Regions from separate parts of the Lentibacillus songyuanensis genome, predicted to be linked through region 2. Evidence: riboswitches for the same ligand, from Rfam matches in the RefSeq annotation. Region 2 holds a riboswitch; each other region holds the start of a gene.
The links. A riboswitch is a leader RNA that binds a small molecule or an ion and turns the genes downstream of it on or off. The one in region 2 is predicted to bind S-adenosylmethionine.

Region 1 (4,239 bases), on a different contig from region 2:
AATCACTCGTGTAATACGAGAGATTGACCCTTTAAACTTTACACCCAAATTTCCTTTGCTAATTCAACAACGAATGCTAACTTGTTCCACTGTTCATCTTCGGTTAGTTTATTCCCATGGTGTGTTGATGAAAAACCGCATTGAGTACTTAAGCATAGTTGTTCGAGCGGAACATACTGAGAAGCTTCTTGAATCCATGCCTTGAGTGCCTCTTTAACCTCAAGCTCCCCACTTTTAGAAGTTAAAATTCTCAGTACCACCCGCGGATCATTTTTTGGGATATATTCCAGCGGTTTAAAATAGCCTGAACGATCGTCATCGTACTCCAGGAAAAAGCCATCTACGTTTTCCTTAGCAAATGGGTTGGTGCGATTTGGGCGTAACTGCCTTCAAATGCCCAATTAGATTGAAAATTTCCCCGGCATAAATGTGTGGTTACAACCAAGTCTTCTGGTTTGTTTGGCCAAAGCTTCATTGACAACCTTTAATGCGATATCAATTAGTTCTTGTCTGCTGAATTCACTGTTACTATACGGAAGGTTTGGCAACCGCACGACCACCGACAATTTCGTTAAATTCAATAAAATCTTTCTTTCTTTTGTATTATTCTGGATGGATTGGCGATTTCATATCATGTATTGCGTATAATACATGATATGAATCGCCTTGTTTACATAAACTTAAGCCTTCAATCGATAGTCCAAGTTATGCTTTTTCAACGTCTTATCTTCTCCAAATAAAAAGTGCTTTTCCATGTTAGGGGAATATTTGGAATTAACAGTTTCTAAACCAACCGCTTCCGCCACTGCACGTAACATAGCGGGAGACGCCCCGCAGCATAAACCGATATAATTTAAACCAATGTCTTTTGCTTCCTTTGCCCATGCTGCAAGCTCATACCGGTTGTGATAGAGCGGGTCAAGCGCAGTTGGGAATGTTGTTTCCAATGGCAAGTGACAGCTGCATCCGCCATCGGGTAAGTTAAAGAACGTTGGATGGTCTTCACTGGTCCGATATGGAATTGGCAACCCTCCAACATATCCTTCGACATGATTGCGGATACTGGCAAGGTACGGCTGCATGGTATCCGGTCCACGGAAGCAGTTCATGCCAACAACGAGTGCTCCTTTTTCAGAAAGAAGTTTGCAGGCTTCTTCAACCGTGTAGCCATCCCGTAAAATATTTTCACCCATCAGTCCAAAAGTGATGACGGCTGGCAATCCTTGTTTGGTAATCTCCTCTAAGGCAATTAACGCTTCTTCGTAATAGTAAAAAGTTTCTCCATTAATGAAATCGACATCTTCTTGTTTGCACCATGACACCATTTCGGCAAACATGCTTCGGACCTGTTCCTTTGATGCTGGATCCTGCGGGTCAAATATATTTGTATTGGAGATGTTCCCGGCTACAAGAGCTTCTTCAACCGGGTGCTCTTTGGCAACTTCTTTCGCTAGTTGAATGGCGTTACGGTTTAACGGTTCTAACAGATTCTCCTTGCCAATGATGCGCATTTTCTCTCGGTGCGCATTGTATGTAAATGCCAATACAACGTCAGAGCCCGCATTCATATAGTCCCGGTATGCCTGTTTAAGTGCTTCCGGATTATCCAGTGCAACTTCCGGTACGAATGAACCCGCTTGTAAATACCCCCTGCGTTCCAATTCAAATAGATACCCTTCTCCGGCAATAACCGTACCTTCTTCCAAACGTTGTTCCAAACTGCGCTTTGACATGATGTTTTCCTCCCTTAATACTTGGTTATATATTTGGTAAAATAAAAAGCTCTCCACTTATAAATAAGAAGAGAGCCTGATACCAACAGCTTCAGCTCTTCTTATCTTCAGCATAACGCTTCTGGAATTAGCACAGTACACATGTCTGTTGCTGAGGCTTCCAAGGGCCAGTCCCTCCACCTCTCTGGATAAGAAAAAATTCAATTTATTTAATTATTAGAGCCTACTATACGGGCAAAGCAGGAAAATGTCAAGCATGAATTTTGAGATACGGGGAACAGGTACAATGTTCCGCGTTGCCGGGACATGACCTGTTCCCCGTATCTCTCAACGTGCGGAACCCGTGCGCTACTCCAGCCAAACCGGAAGAACGCTCAATCAAACTTCCACACTCTTTTTTAAATAAGATCCATACTCAGGTACCGCTCGCCGCTGTCTGGAGCCATGGATAGCACTTTTTTGCCAGGGCCGGTTCGTTTAGCTACTTCAATGGCGGCATAAACAGCTGCTGCCCCGGAAAGGCCGATAAAGATGCCCTCCTGCTGTGGCAGCTGCCGGAACATTTGAATCGCATCTTCATCCTCGATTTGCATAATTTCGTCATAAATGGAGGTATTTAAGATTTGCGGTACAAATCCAGGACTTGTGCCAACCAGCTTGTGCGGTCCAGGTTTTCCACCAGAAAGCACGGGTGATCCTTTAGGTTCAGCTACTGTAATCGCTAAGCCTGGGATTTTGTCTTTTAACACTTCACCGGTTCCCGTAATCGTTCCTCCGGTTCCAGCCGTACAGACAAAAGCATCAAGCTCTCCATTCATTTGTTCATAAATCTCGAGTGCAGTTGTTGTTCGGTGGATATCCGGGTTCGCTTCGTTCTCAAATTGCTGCGGGATAAAACTGCCGGGAATTTTTTTTTGCAATTCCAAAGCTTTTTTAATACAACCAGGCATCTTCTCCTCGCTAGGGGTGAGAACAACCTTTGCCCCATAAGCCTTTAAGATATTTTTACGCTCTGCCGTGCTGTTATCGGGCATTACCATGATAGCGTTATACCCCTTTGCGGCGGCATTCATGGCCAGCCCGATTCCGGTATTGCCACTGGTCGGCTCGATAATGGTTGCCCCAGGCTTCAGTATCCCTTTTTCTTCAGCCATTTTAATCATATTGTAAGCGGCACGGTCCTTGACACTTTTACTCGGATTAAACAATTCAAGCTTTACATAAACAGCAGCAGCCCCCTTGGGAACCAGCCTATTTAATTTGACCACAGGTGTTTCCCCGATGAGTTCCGTTATGTTTTGCGCAATGGTCATTCTAACTCACGCTCCTTATTTGCTCATGAATTTTTATCAAAAACATGAATTCCTAGTGGTTTACTATATAATTAATCATACCAATTTCAAATGAAAATGCACAGCATTTTATTTGCTTTCACAAAATATAGGCAAAAATCTATTGGAAAAATACCCAAAGCATGCTACAATCATTTTAATTCATACTAAATTTATGAGAATTATTTACTTTAATCGAGGTGAAATACGATGGAGTTGACGATCGATGCTGTATCTAAGCAGTTTCCGAATAAGCAAGAACACCCGTTACAGGTGCTGGATAATATTCAGCTAACCATAAAGAAAGGAGAGTTTGTTTCGATATTGGGTCCATCGGGATGTGGAAAGTCAACATTGTTATCTATGATTGCCGGGCTGCAAAACCCAACATCCGGAGCGATTTTCTTAGATGGCGAAATAATTGATGGAGCTCATCCGAATCGGGGGGTGGTTTTTCAGGAAGCAGCATTATTCCCATGGATGAGTGTCAAAGAAAATGTCATGTTTCCACTGCGGAAGAAAATGAGCAAAACAGAGCAGGTGCATACAGCAAATCAATATTTGCGGATGGTACAGCTCAGTAACTTTCCTAATCACTACCCTCATGAGTTATCTGGCGGGATGCAGCAGCGGGTGGCGATTGCCAGGGTGCTGGCTATGAATTCGCAGGTGTTATTAATGGATGAACCATTTGCCGCGTTGGATGAGCAAACAAGAAGTGTCTTACAGGATGAGGTTGAAAAAATCTGGCTGGAAACGAAAAAAACGGTGATATTTGTCACACACAGTATCCGCGAGGCGATTAAGTTGTCTGACCGGGTGCTGGTTATGGGAGCTCGGCCGGGACGGATTATCCAGGACTTCGCCATAGGACTTGATCGTCCTAGACAACAGGAGGATATGGCAAAATGGGAAGAAAAGATCATGGCGATTTTAAAAACAGAAATTGACCAGGTAATGAAGGAGGAGCTTGACTATGCGGGTAGCCATTAAACGCCTCATCTTTTTTGTGTTACTGCTTGTTATTTGGCAAGGAATTGTTCTCCTTCACATTTGGCCTGAATCGATGATACCGAGCCCGCTTTCTGTTTTTGAAGCCATTTATTCAGGCTTTAAGGATATGACACTTGTTTATGATTTGATGGCCAGTTTTCGTCATCTCATCATCGGCTTGA
Region 2 (4,239 bases):
CCAATAATACGGTACAGCGGTTTAATGCATATACGGTTCAAGCTGTAGATACAACAGGGGCTGGAGATGCATTTATTGGTTGTTTCGCGCAATCGCTTGTGCAAACAGGTGATATCGCACAAGCAATCCAACGTGCGCAAGGCTTTGCCGCGTTAAGTGTGACCAAAAACGGCACTCAAATTTCCTATCCAACAGAGGGTGAGCTGATAGCATTTTTGGCTGAACGGAAATGTAGTGAATAGTCTTATTCTTATTAAGTGAGGATGAGTTACTGCCTCAGTGAAACCTCGGCACCGCCAAAAGATACACATGGTGCCAAATTCAGAAAAAGGCTAGGAAGCGATCCGAAGATGAGAGGTGTCATGAAACATTTGTTGATAAACAAACCTTCTTTTTATTGTTGAGAGAAGTTTTTTTGTTTTTGCAACAAAGAACGGGGTGTTTAAATAACCCTTACTTTTAGGGGTTAATGCGACAAATAGCGACAATTTGCTAAAATATTGCGCTTGTGCTAGTGCAACATCCCATTTTTTGCTAGAATATGGGGAAATGATTATGTTTTGAATCTAAAATAGAAAGTGTTGTTAATTTATGGAACAAGCTGCATTAATTAGTATCGTTGTCATACTTGGCCTGGGGATCTTTTCGCAATGGCTTGCATGGCGTATTCAGTGGCCTTCGATTGTGATTATGTCGATTGCGGGGCTATTGATTGGCCCTGTTTTTGGACTGATTAATCCACAAGCGGCGCTGGGTGATTTATACAGTCCGCTGATTTCCCTTGCCGTTGCCGTTGTTCTATTTGAAGGAAGCTCAAGTCTTGACGTACGAGAACTCAGAGGTATCTCCAAGTCCGTATTTCGAATTGTAACTTTTGGTGCTTTCCTGGCATGGATTGGCGGGTCACTCGCTGCTTATTATATCGCCGGCCTAAGCTTGGAAGTTGCTTTCATTATTGGCGGATTGTTCATTGTAACCGGTCCAACGGTTATCATTCCATTACTCCGGCAGGCCAAATTAAAATCGCGGACAGCAACCGTGTTAAAATGGGAAGGAATTATTGTCGATCCATTTGGTCCGTTGCTCGCGCTGTTTGCGTATCAAGTGATTAAAATTCTGGTCAATGAGCATTTGTCCTTCCAATATTTATGGAATTTCTTTTTGGGTGCAGTGTTCGCTGTGATTCTTGGTTTCATTATCGGAATCTTGGTTAGCGTTATGGTCAGCAGAGGATTGTTCCCAGAATACTTGAAGTCACCAATTATTTTATCATTTGTCTTGCTATGCTTTATGATCGGCGAAGTTGTCATGCATGAAACGGGAATGTTGGCAGTAACGGTTATGGGGCTAAGTATTGGGCGTTCGAAAAAATATGTATCATCAATCGAAAATGTTGGTCATTTTGTTGAAAATATCTCCGTGATTCTGACATCAACTATCTTTATTCTACTGACTGCCTCGCTGACACGAGAGGTTATTGGACAAGTTTTCACACTGCCAATCATTGGGTTCGTCATTGTTATGCTATTCATTGTCAGGCCGCTTTCGATCTGGATTTCGACGATTAAAACGGAACTTTCCATCGCAGAGAAGACACTGATTAGCTGGATTGCGCCACGTGGTGTAGTTGCGCTTACGGTTTCCGGTTATTTTGCCTCCGTTTTAATCGATGATGGCTATCAAGATGCCACATTGCTCACGGCGTTAACTTTTGCGCTGGTTTTTATTACCGTATGTGCCCATGGATTTACGATCGGACCGCTGGCGAAAAAACTTAAGCTGGCTAGTTCTGAACCACCTGGTGTATTGATCGTTGGTGCCAGCAGTTTTTCAGTTGCGTTGGCCAAAAGCTTGCAGCAATTTAAGATTCCAGTGTTAATAACTGATAGTTCTGAGGACCGCTTGCAGCCAGCGATGGATAAGGGAATCGAAACGTTCCAAGGGGAGATCCTGGCCGAGCATACACAGTTCGAAATTGATTTTGTTCCTTATGAGACGATTCTTGCCATGACCGGTGATGCGGCGTATAATGCATTAATTTACCAGTCCTATGTCCCGGAATTCGGCTACAATAATACATTTGTCTTACCAGTTGAATCGCCTGACAGTGATGAAAAAGGAAAAGAGGTTGCTACCTCATTAAAGGCGCATTTATTGTTTGGTGAGGATGCAATTTTCCGTGAACTGAACCGTCAAGTGAACACGAGCTATTCGATAAAAACCGTGGAAATTGATGAAAAACATAAAGTGAATAAAGAAGATATCAAACGCTATGGAACGCCACTTTTTGTGAAAAAGAAAGATGATAGCCTTGAATTCATCACGTGGCGTCAACGATTTACATTGGATGACGGTGATGAGCTTGTACTGCTTGGGGAAACAAGAAATAAAAATTAACTTCCCGCAAGTATAAAATGATAAAATAGTTGCAATTTGCCGCCAAACTGATATGATAGGTACAATTCAATAAATGATTCCTTATCAAGAGAGGTCGAGGGACTAGCCCGGGGACACCTCAGCAACCTACCCATTTGGGGAAAAGGTGCTAATTCTAACAGGTGAAAGAACCTGAAAGATAAGAAGTGAATTCGTATCATTATTCCTTCTTATCGGAGGAATTTTTTATTTACATTTTTAAGGGGGTTAACAGCAATGTCTACAACAGAAACGAAAAAACGTGCACCATTTCAAGGAGACCATGTTGGAAGTTTTCTTCGCCCAGCACGGTTAAAACAAGCCAGGAGCCAGTATGCAAATGGCGAAATAACAGTGGAAGAACTGCGGACTGTTGAGGACGAGGAAATCGTGAAGCTGATCGAAAAACAAAAGCAAGTTGGCTTAAAGTCAATTACCGATGGTGAATTTCGCCGGTCTTGGTGGCATTTTGACTTTTTGGAAGGGCTGACCGGTGTGGAAGGGTACGATCCGGATAGTGGTTTGCATTTTGTCGGAATTGAAGCAAGGAATCGTTCTATTCGCATCACAGGGAAAGTCGATTTTGACGATGCTCATCCAATGCTTGACCATTTTCGCTTTTTAAACAATCATGTCGGTCCAGATCATGTAGCTAAAATGACTATTCCGAGCCCGAATATGTTACTTCTCCGGGGTAGCATTGATCCAAAGGTATATGGAACGATCGAGACGTTACTTCCGGATTTAACCAATGCATATAAAAAAGCCATTCAAGCATTTTATGATCTTGGATGCAGATATCTACAGCTTGATGATACATCATGGTCATCGTATTTATCGGAAAAAGGTCGGGCAGCTATTCGTGAACGAGGATATACACCGGAAGAGATGCAAAAAATTGCAGCACGGGCAATTAATGAAGCGATAGCCGAACGTCCGGATGATTTGCTAATTACCATGCATATTTGCCGAGGCAATTATCGTTCCCATTACTTTGCAGAAGGGTCGTATGATGCGGCTTCCGAAACAATTTTTAGTGAGCTGAATGTTGATGGCCTATTCCTGGAGTTTGATGATGAACGGTCTGGTGGATTTGAGCCGCTTAATTATGTGAACCGGGATGACTTATATGTGGTGCTTGGATTGATTACGACGAAAGTTGGCGAAATAGAGGACAAGCAACAAATTAAAAAGCGGATTAAAGATGCAAGTGATTATTTGCCACTTAATCAGTTGTGCCTAAGCCCGCAATGCGGATTTGCCTCTACTGAGGAAGGCAATGATATCAGCGAGGAAGACCAATGGAAGAAAATTCGCCATGTACTGGAGATAGCTGACGAGGTATGGTAATTGAATTCATGAGCCCCAACTAGAAATTAGCTGGGGTTTTTTGCGAGCCTATCCCTTGCGTTTCTTCACTAACATGCTCATCCCGCCAACAATGATGTTTTCTCCTGTCTGTTTTTTCACTACTAATTCTGCCGCAATGACTCCGCCAGTTTCACCCTTATCGATCTTATCTGTGACCTTCATATTGAGCGAAACTGTATCCTGGATGAATGTCGGATTCGTGAACCGGATTTTGTCCATCCCGTAAAAGGCGACAACAATGCCTGGTTCCAATTCAAGCAGGCCAGTCGCAATGGATAGCACGAGCATACCATGGGCTATCCGTTGCTTGAAAGGTGTATCTTTCGCGTATTCGATATTGGTATGTAAAGGGAACCAATCCCCGCTTAATGAAGCAAAATTGACAATGTCAGCTTCCGTGATCGTCCTTCCTCGTGAATTCCAAGTGTCACCGATATGATAGTCATCATAGTA
Region 3 (4,239 bases), on a different contig from region 2:
AGGTATATGCTGGAAGTAGTTTGCATCTAAATCACCGTCTGCAAGGGCATCATTTGGCAACACATAATCCTGGTATTCTTCAATTTTCAAGTTAATCCCTTTTTCTTTAAGGATTGGCTTTGCTTTCTCTAGTATCTCGGCATGCGGAACGCTGGTTGCTCCAACTTTAATGGTTGTGCTGCCGTCATCGCTTTTTTTACCTTCATCGGAATTACCACATGCTGCTAAAACTAGTAAAACAAATACAGAAACAATTGCTAAGATCTTTTTCATAATAATTTTTCCCCTTTTCCAAATTGTCTGGCTTCAGTGCCCGGCGGCTAGTGGACTTCCTTCACCTCCGTACGATAAATCAACATCGTTTCAGCGGACAAAGGAAGGCCGACTAAGAACGGGCTGTCGCTCGGGCGTCGGCATACCCCTGTTTTAGTGGCATGTTTCCTTTATCTCCTGCGGTAGGAATGTTTGGTTAAGACCGCTGCTTTGCGCAGCAACACCGAACCACCCTTCTTGTCAGGTCGCAGTCCATACGCCGCTAAATGGGCACTTACGCCTTTCTATCGCTTATCTAATTTATTGGAAATAAAGTCTCCAATGAACTGAAAAATAAATACAATTAGTACAATAACAACAGTACAAACAAACACAATGTCGAACTCACGCCGCTGGAATCCGAAATAATAAGCGTAATTCCCTAAACCACCGGCACCGATAACACCTGCCATTGCGGTATAACCGATCAAAGCAATCGCTGTGACGGTTAAACCGGAAGCTAATGCTGGCATGGATTCTGGGAGCAAGACACGAAAAATAATGGTTTTTGTTTTTGCCCCCATGGATTTAGCTGCCTCTACAACCCCTTTATCCACCTCCTTTAAGGCAATTTCCACCAATCGTCCATAAAATGGGGCAGCTCCAATAATTAATGCCGGAAGAGCTGCATTCGGTCCCCGTATCGTTCCCATTAAAAAGTTAGTGAATGGAAATAGCAGCAAAATTAAAATAATAAACGGGATTGCTCGGAAAATATTAACCACCGCAGCAACAATAAAATTAATTAACTTATTCTGCCAAATACCACCCTTGGTCGTCAGATATAGCAGCAGTCCGAGCAAAATGCCAAGGATAAACGTGCCAATCAATGCCAAGATGGTCATATAAAACGTCTCATAGGTGGCCTCCCAAAAATCTTCCATTTTCAGGTTCGGAAATAAATCAGCTAGCATCATGCACCACCTCCACTTCTACTGAGGTAGTTCGGATAAAATCAATTGCCTTGTCCAAATCAGCTGCTTCACCCAGTAATTGGACAAATAATGTCCCATAAGCTCCAGCTTGTGTCTGGGTAATTTTCCCCTGCAAAATATTGATATCAATCGCAAATTCCTTTACCACCTTACTAATGAGTGCCTGATTCGTGGTTTCTCCAATAAAATGCAAGCGAACAATTTTTCCGCGATCATGAATATTTATCAACTCAGTTATATCCTCATGATCATCTGCTGCACCCATTACTTGTTCTACAAACCGTTTCGTCACTTGTTGTTTCGGCCGTGAAAACACATCCAGCACATCTCCTTGCTCGACAATTTTGCCATTTTCCATTACTGCCACCTGGTTACAAATTTTACGAATAACGTGCATTTCATGAGTGATTAAAATAATGGTTAATCCAAGCTGTTTATTAATATCAACCAATAAACTCAAAATGGAATTGGTTGTTTCCGGATCAAGCGCCGATGTTGCCTCATCACACAATAATACTCTTGGATCGTTTGCCAGCGCCCTAGCGATGCCAACCCGTTGTTTCTGTCCACCACTTAACTGGGACGGGTAGGCATTCTCCCGTTCAGAAAGCCCTACCAGGTCAATTAATTCTTGCACCCGCTTGTCCCGTCTCACCTTTGGCACACCGGCAATTTCTAAAGGAAAAGCAATGTTATCTTTTACCGTACGTGACCAAAGCAGATTAAAGTGCTGAAAAATCATCCCAATCTCTTGCCGTGCCAGACGGAGCTGTTTCGCATTCATGTTCGTGATTTCCCTCCCATGAATGACAATTCGCCCGCTTGTCGGCTCCTCCAATCGGTTCAGCAGCCGAACAAAGGTACTTTTACCGGCTCCGCTATAACCAATCACGCCGAATATTTCACCTTCCTTGATGTCTAGCGTTAAATCATCAACAGCAGTAATATTCTTATTATTAGATGTATAAACTTTGCTTAACCCATCAATTGAAATCAAGTGTAGTCCTCCTTTTCCGTTGTTATCATTCCAGTAAGGTTGAGTCGGTGTCATTGTAAGACGATTGATTATCACTTATTATACCCCGCCAAAACAGAAAAACGCCCATCTGTTAAGAGAACAGAAAGACGTCATTATACTTTCACGTTCCCTCATCTGTCAAAGAAAAACTTTGCAGGAATTGGCACCTTTCAAACGAATTATTTGAAGGTTGCCGCGGGTTCATAGGGCCAGTCCCTCCACCGCTCAAGATAAGAGATAATGCATATTAAATTGCTAATGATGAAATTGATATTAGCACTTAAATTCTGAAGTGTCAATACGGCAATAAATAGTCCGCTAATTCCTAATTTAAGCATTATTCGCAAACAGTTCCGGTTTATATTCCAGTAGATAATGATAGATATGGCCAATCGAGCGGAATGCATACACCCGTTCCTTAATCTCCCCACCCTGTTTGATTAACAAGCATGGGACACTTTCAATCTTGTAATTCTGCATAAACTCCGGATTTAGTGAAGCATTCATCGCATAGAAAACGTCTGTGCCATGAACCGATTCAATTTTATCCAGCATTGTTCTAGCCAGTTTGCATGTGCCACACAATGGGGTAAAAATATATACGAAATAATTCTCTTTTGTCATTACTTCCTCTGTAAACTGTTGCAACATGAATCACCCTACATTAAAAATATCGGATTAACGTCAATGCGTTTGCCTGCCAAGATTGTTGCGAGTACCTGTTCAGGAGTTGTTGCTACTTCCCGAAATTCACTACTGACATACAAATGTTTGGCATGCGGCAATTCCCGGGCCAATTGTTTACGCAGCTTGATCCCCGATTCATCCTCATCAACTAAAATAAAGACGTCTTTATTATCTAAATCATACGTGTATAAAAGCTCGTCAAACCGTTCCACACCAAGCGTTCCATTCGTACAGACAATTTCCAAGTCTTCTGTGATCACCTTGTTAATTTGCTTTTTATCGGTTAGCCCCTCAACAATAATCACTTTATCCGATTCATGTATCATGATCCCACAGCACTCCTTCATAAATCAAGCAAAAAAGTCCTTGCAACATTAGCCTATGATGTGAACAAGGCTGACTTTACACCATTTTCAAGGTGCAAGCCAGCCTTCTGGTACGATACGTGCATTCATGGGAAAATTAGCCTTCCTGAATAACTTCCGCATATTGTTTTGCAGATAACAATTCATCTAATTCTGATTCATCAGAAGGTTCAACAACGACCATCCATGCTTTTTCATATGGTGATTCATTCACGAATTCGGGACTGTCATCCAATTCTTCATTCACTTCAACGACTTTACCGCTGATTGGTGCATATAACTCCGAGACTGTCTTTACAGATTCGACACTTCCAAAAGGCTCGTCTGCTTCAATATCGTCACCAACTTCTGGTAATTCAACAAATACAATGTCACCCAACTCATCTTGCGCGAAATCAGTAATCCCGATTCGTACGTTGTTATCTTCCTTTTTTACCCATTCGTGTTCTTCTGAATATAATAAGTCTTCCGGTAAACTCATTGAAATCCCCTCCGTTAATTCATTAAAATAATACTATAACTATACTAGGTATTCCTGTTTATTTCTAGTGTTTCATCTTCATTTATAACCAGTTTTCCTGGAATAGTTCTTCCTTAAATCCAACCGTTACCTTCTGGCCATCCGTTACAATCGGCCGTTTAATTAACATCCCGTCTGATGCGAGCATTTCTGCCATTTCCCCAATACTTGCATTTTTAATTTTTTCCTTAAAATTCCCCTCACGATACTTTTTCCCGCTCGTATTAAAAAACTTCTTTGCGGGCTGCCCACTTTTTTTGATCAACTCCAACAGTTCATCTTTTGATGGCGGGCTGTCCACGATATGTATGCTTGTATAATCAACGTTGTGGTCATCCAGCCACTTCTTTGCCTTTTTGCATGTACCACAGTTTGGGTACCAATAAAATGATAACGTCATAA

Region 1: it holds a riboswitch for S-adenosylmethionine, as region 2 does, so the genes downstream of both, WMZ97_RS11020 (homocysteine S-methyltransferase family protein) here and WMZ97_RS20080 (5-methyltetrahydropteroyltriglutamate--homocysteine S-methyltransferase) in region 2, are expected to answer to the same signal.
Region 3: it holds a riboswitch for S-adenosylmethionine, as region 2 does, so the genes downstream of both, WMZ97_RS16770 (methionine ABC transporter ATP-binding protein) here and WMZ97_RS20080 (5-methyltetrahydropteroyltriglutamate--homocysteine S-methyltransferase) in region 2, are expected to answer to the same signal.

What each region holds. Positions count from the first base shown of each region.
Region 1 covers NZ_JBCLVH010000009.1:97,380-101,618, reverse strand. Annotated here, with positions in the region: partial or broken gene WMZ97_RS11025 (5-methyltetrahydropteroyltriglutamate--homocysteine S-methyltransferase) at 39-545, opposite strand; gene WMZ97_RS11020 (homocysteine S-methyltransferase family protein) at 681-1,733, opposite strand; SAM riboswitch class I at 1,832-1,928, opposite strand; gene cysK (cysteine synthase A) at 2,132-3,046, opposite strand; gene WMZ97_RS11010 (ABC transporter ATP-binding protein) at 3,275-4,057, shown strand; gene WMZ97_RS11005 (ABC transporter permease) at 4,041-4,239, shown strand, end outside.
Region 2 covers NZ_JBCLVH010000032.1:4,658-8,896, reverse strand. Annotated here, with positions in the region: gene rbsK (ribokinase) at 1-242, shown strand, start outside; gene WMZ97_RS20085 (cation:proton antiporter) at 592-2,397, shown strand; SAM riboswitch class I at 2,476-2,582, shown strand; gene WMZ97_RS20080 (5-methyltetrahydropteroyltriglutamate--homocysteine S-methyltransferase) at 2,653-3,765, shown strand; gene WMZ97_RS20075 (MaoC/PaaZ C-terminal domain-containing protein) at 3,814-4,239, opposite strand, start outside.
Region 3 covers NZ_JBCLVH010000020.1:38,165-42,403, reverse strand. Annotated here, with positions in the region: gene WMZ97_RS16780 (MetQ/NlpA family ABC transporter substrate-binding protein) at 1-273, opposite strand, end outside; gene WMZ97_RS16775 (methionine ABC transporter permease) at 558-1,226, opposite strand; gene WMZ97_RS16770 (methionine ABC transporter ATP-binding protein) at 1,216-2,244, opposite strand; SAM riboswitch class I at 2,394-2,502, opposite strand; gene WMZ97_RS16765 (thioredoxin family protein) at 2,596-2,916, opposite strand; gene WMZ97_RS16760 (toprim domain-containing protein) at 2,925-3,278, opposite strand; gene gcvH (glycine cleavage system protein GcvH) at 3,415-3,798, opposite strand; gene WMZ97_RS16750 (arsenate reductase family protein) at 3,881-4,237, opposite strand.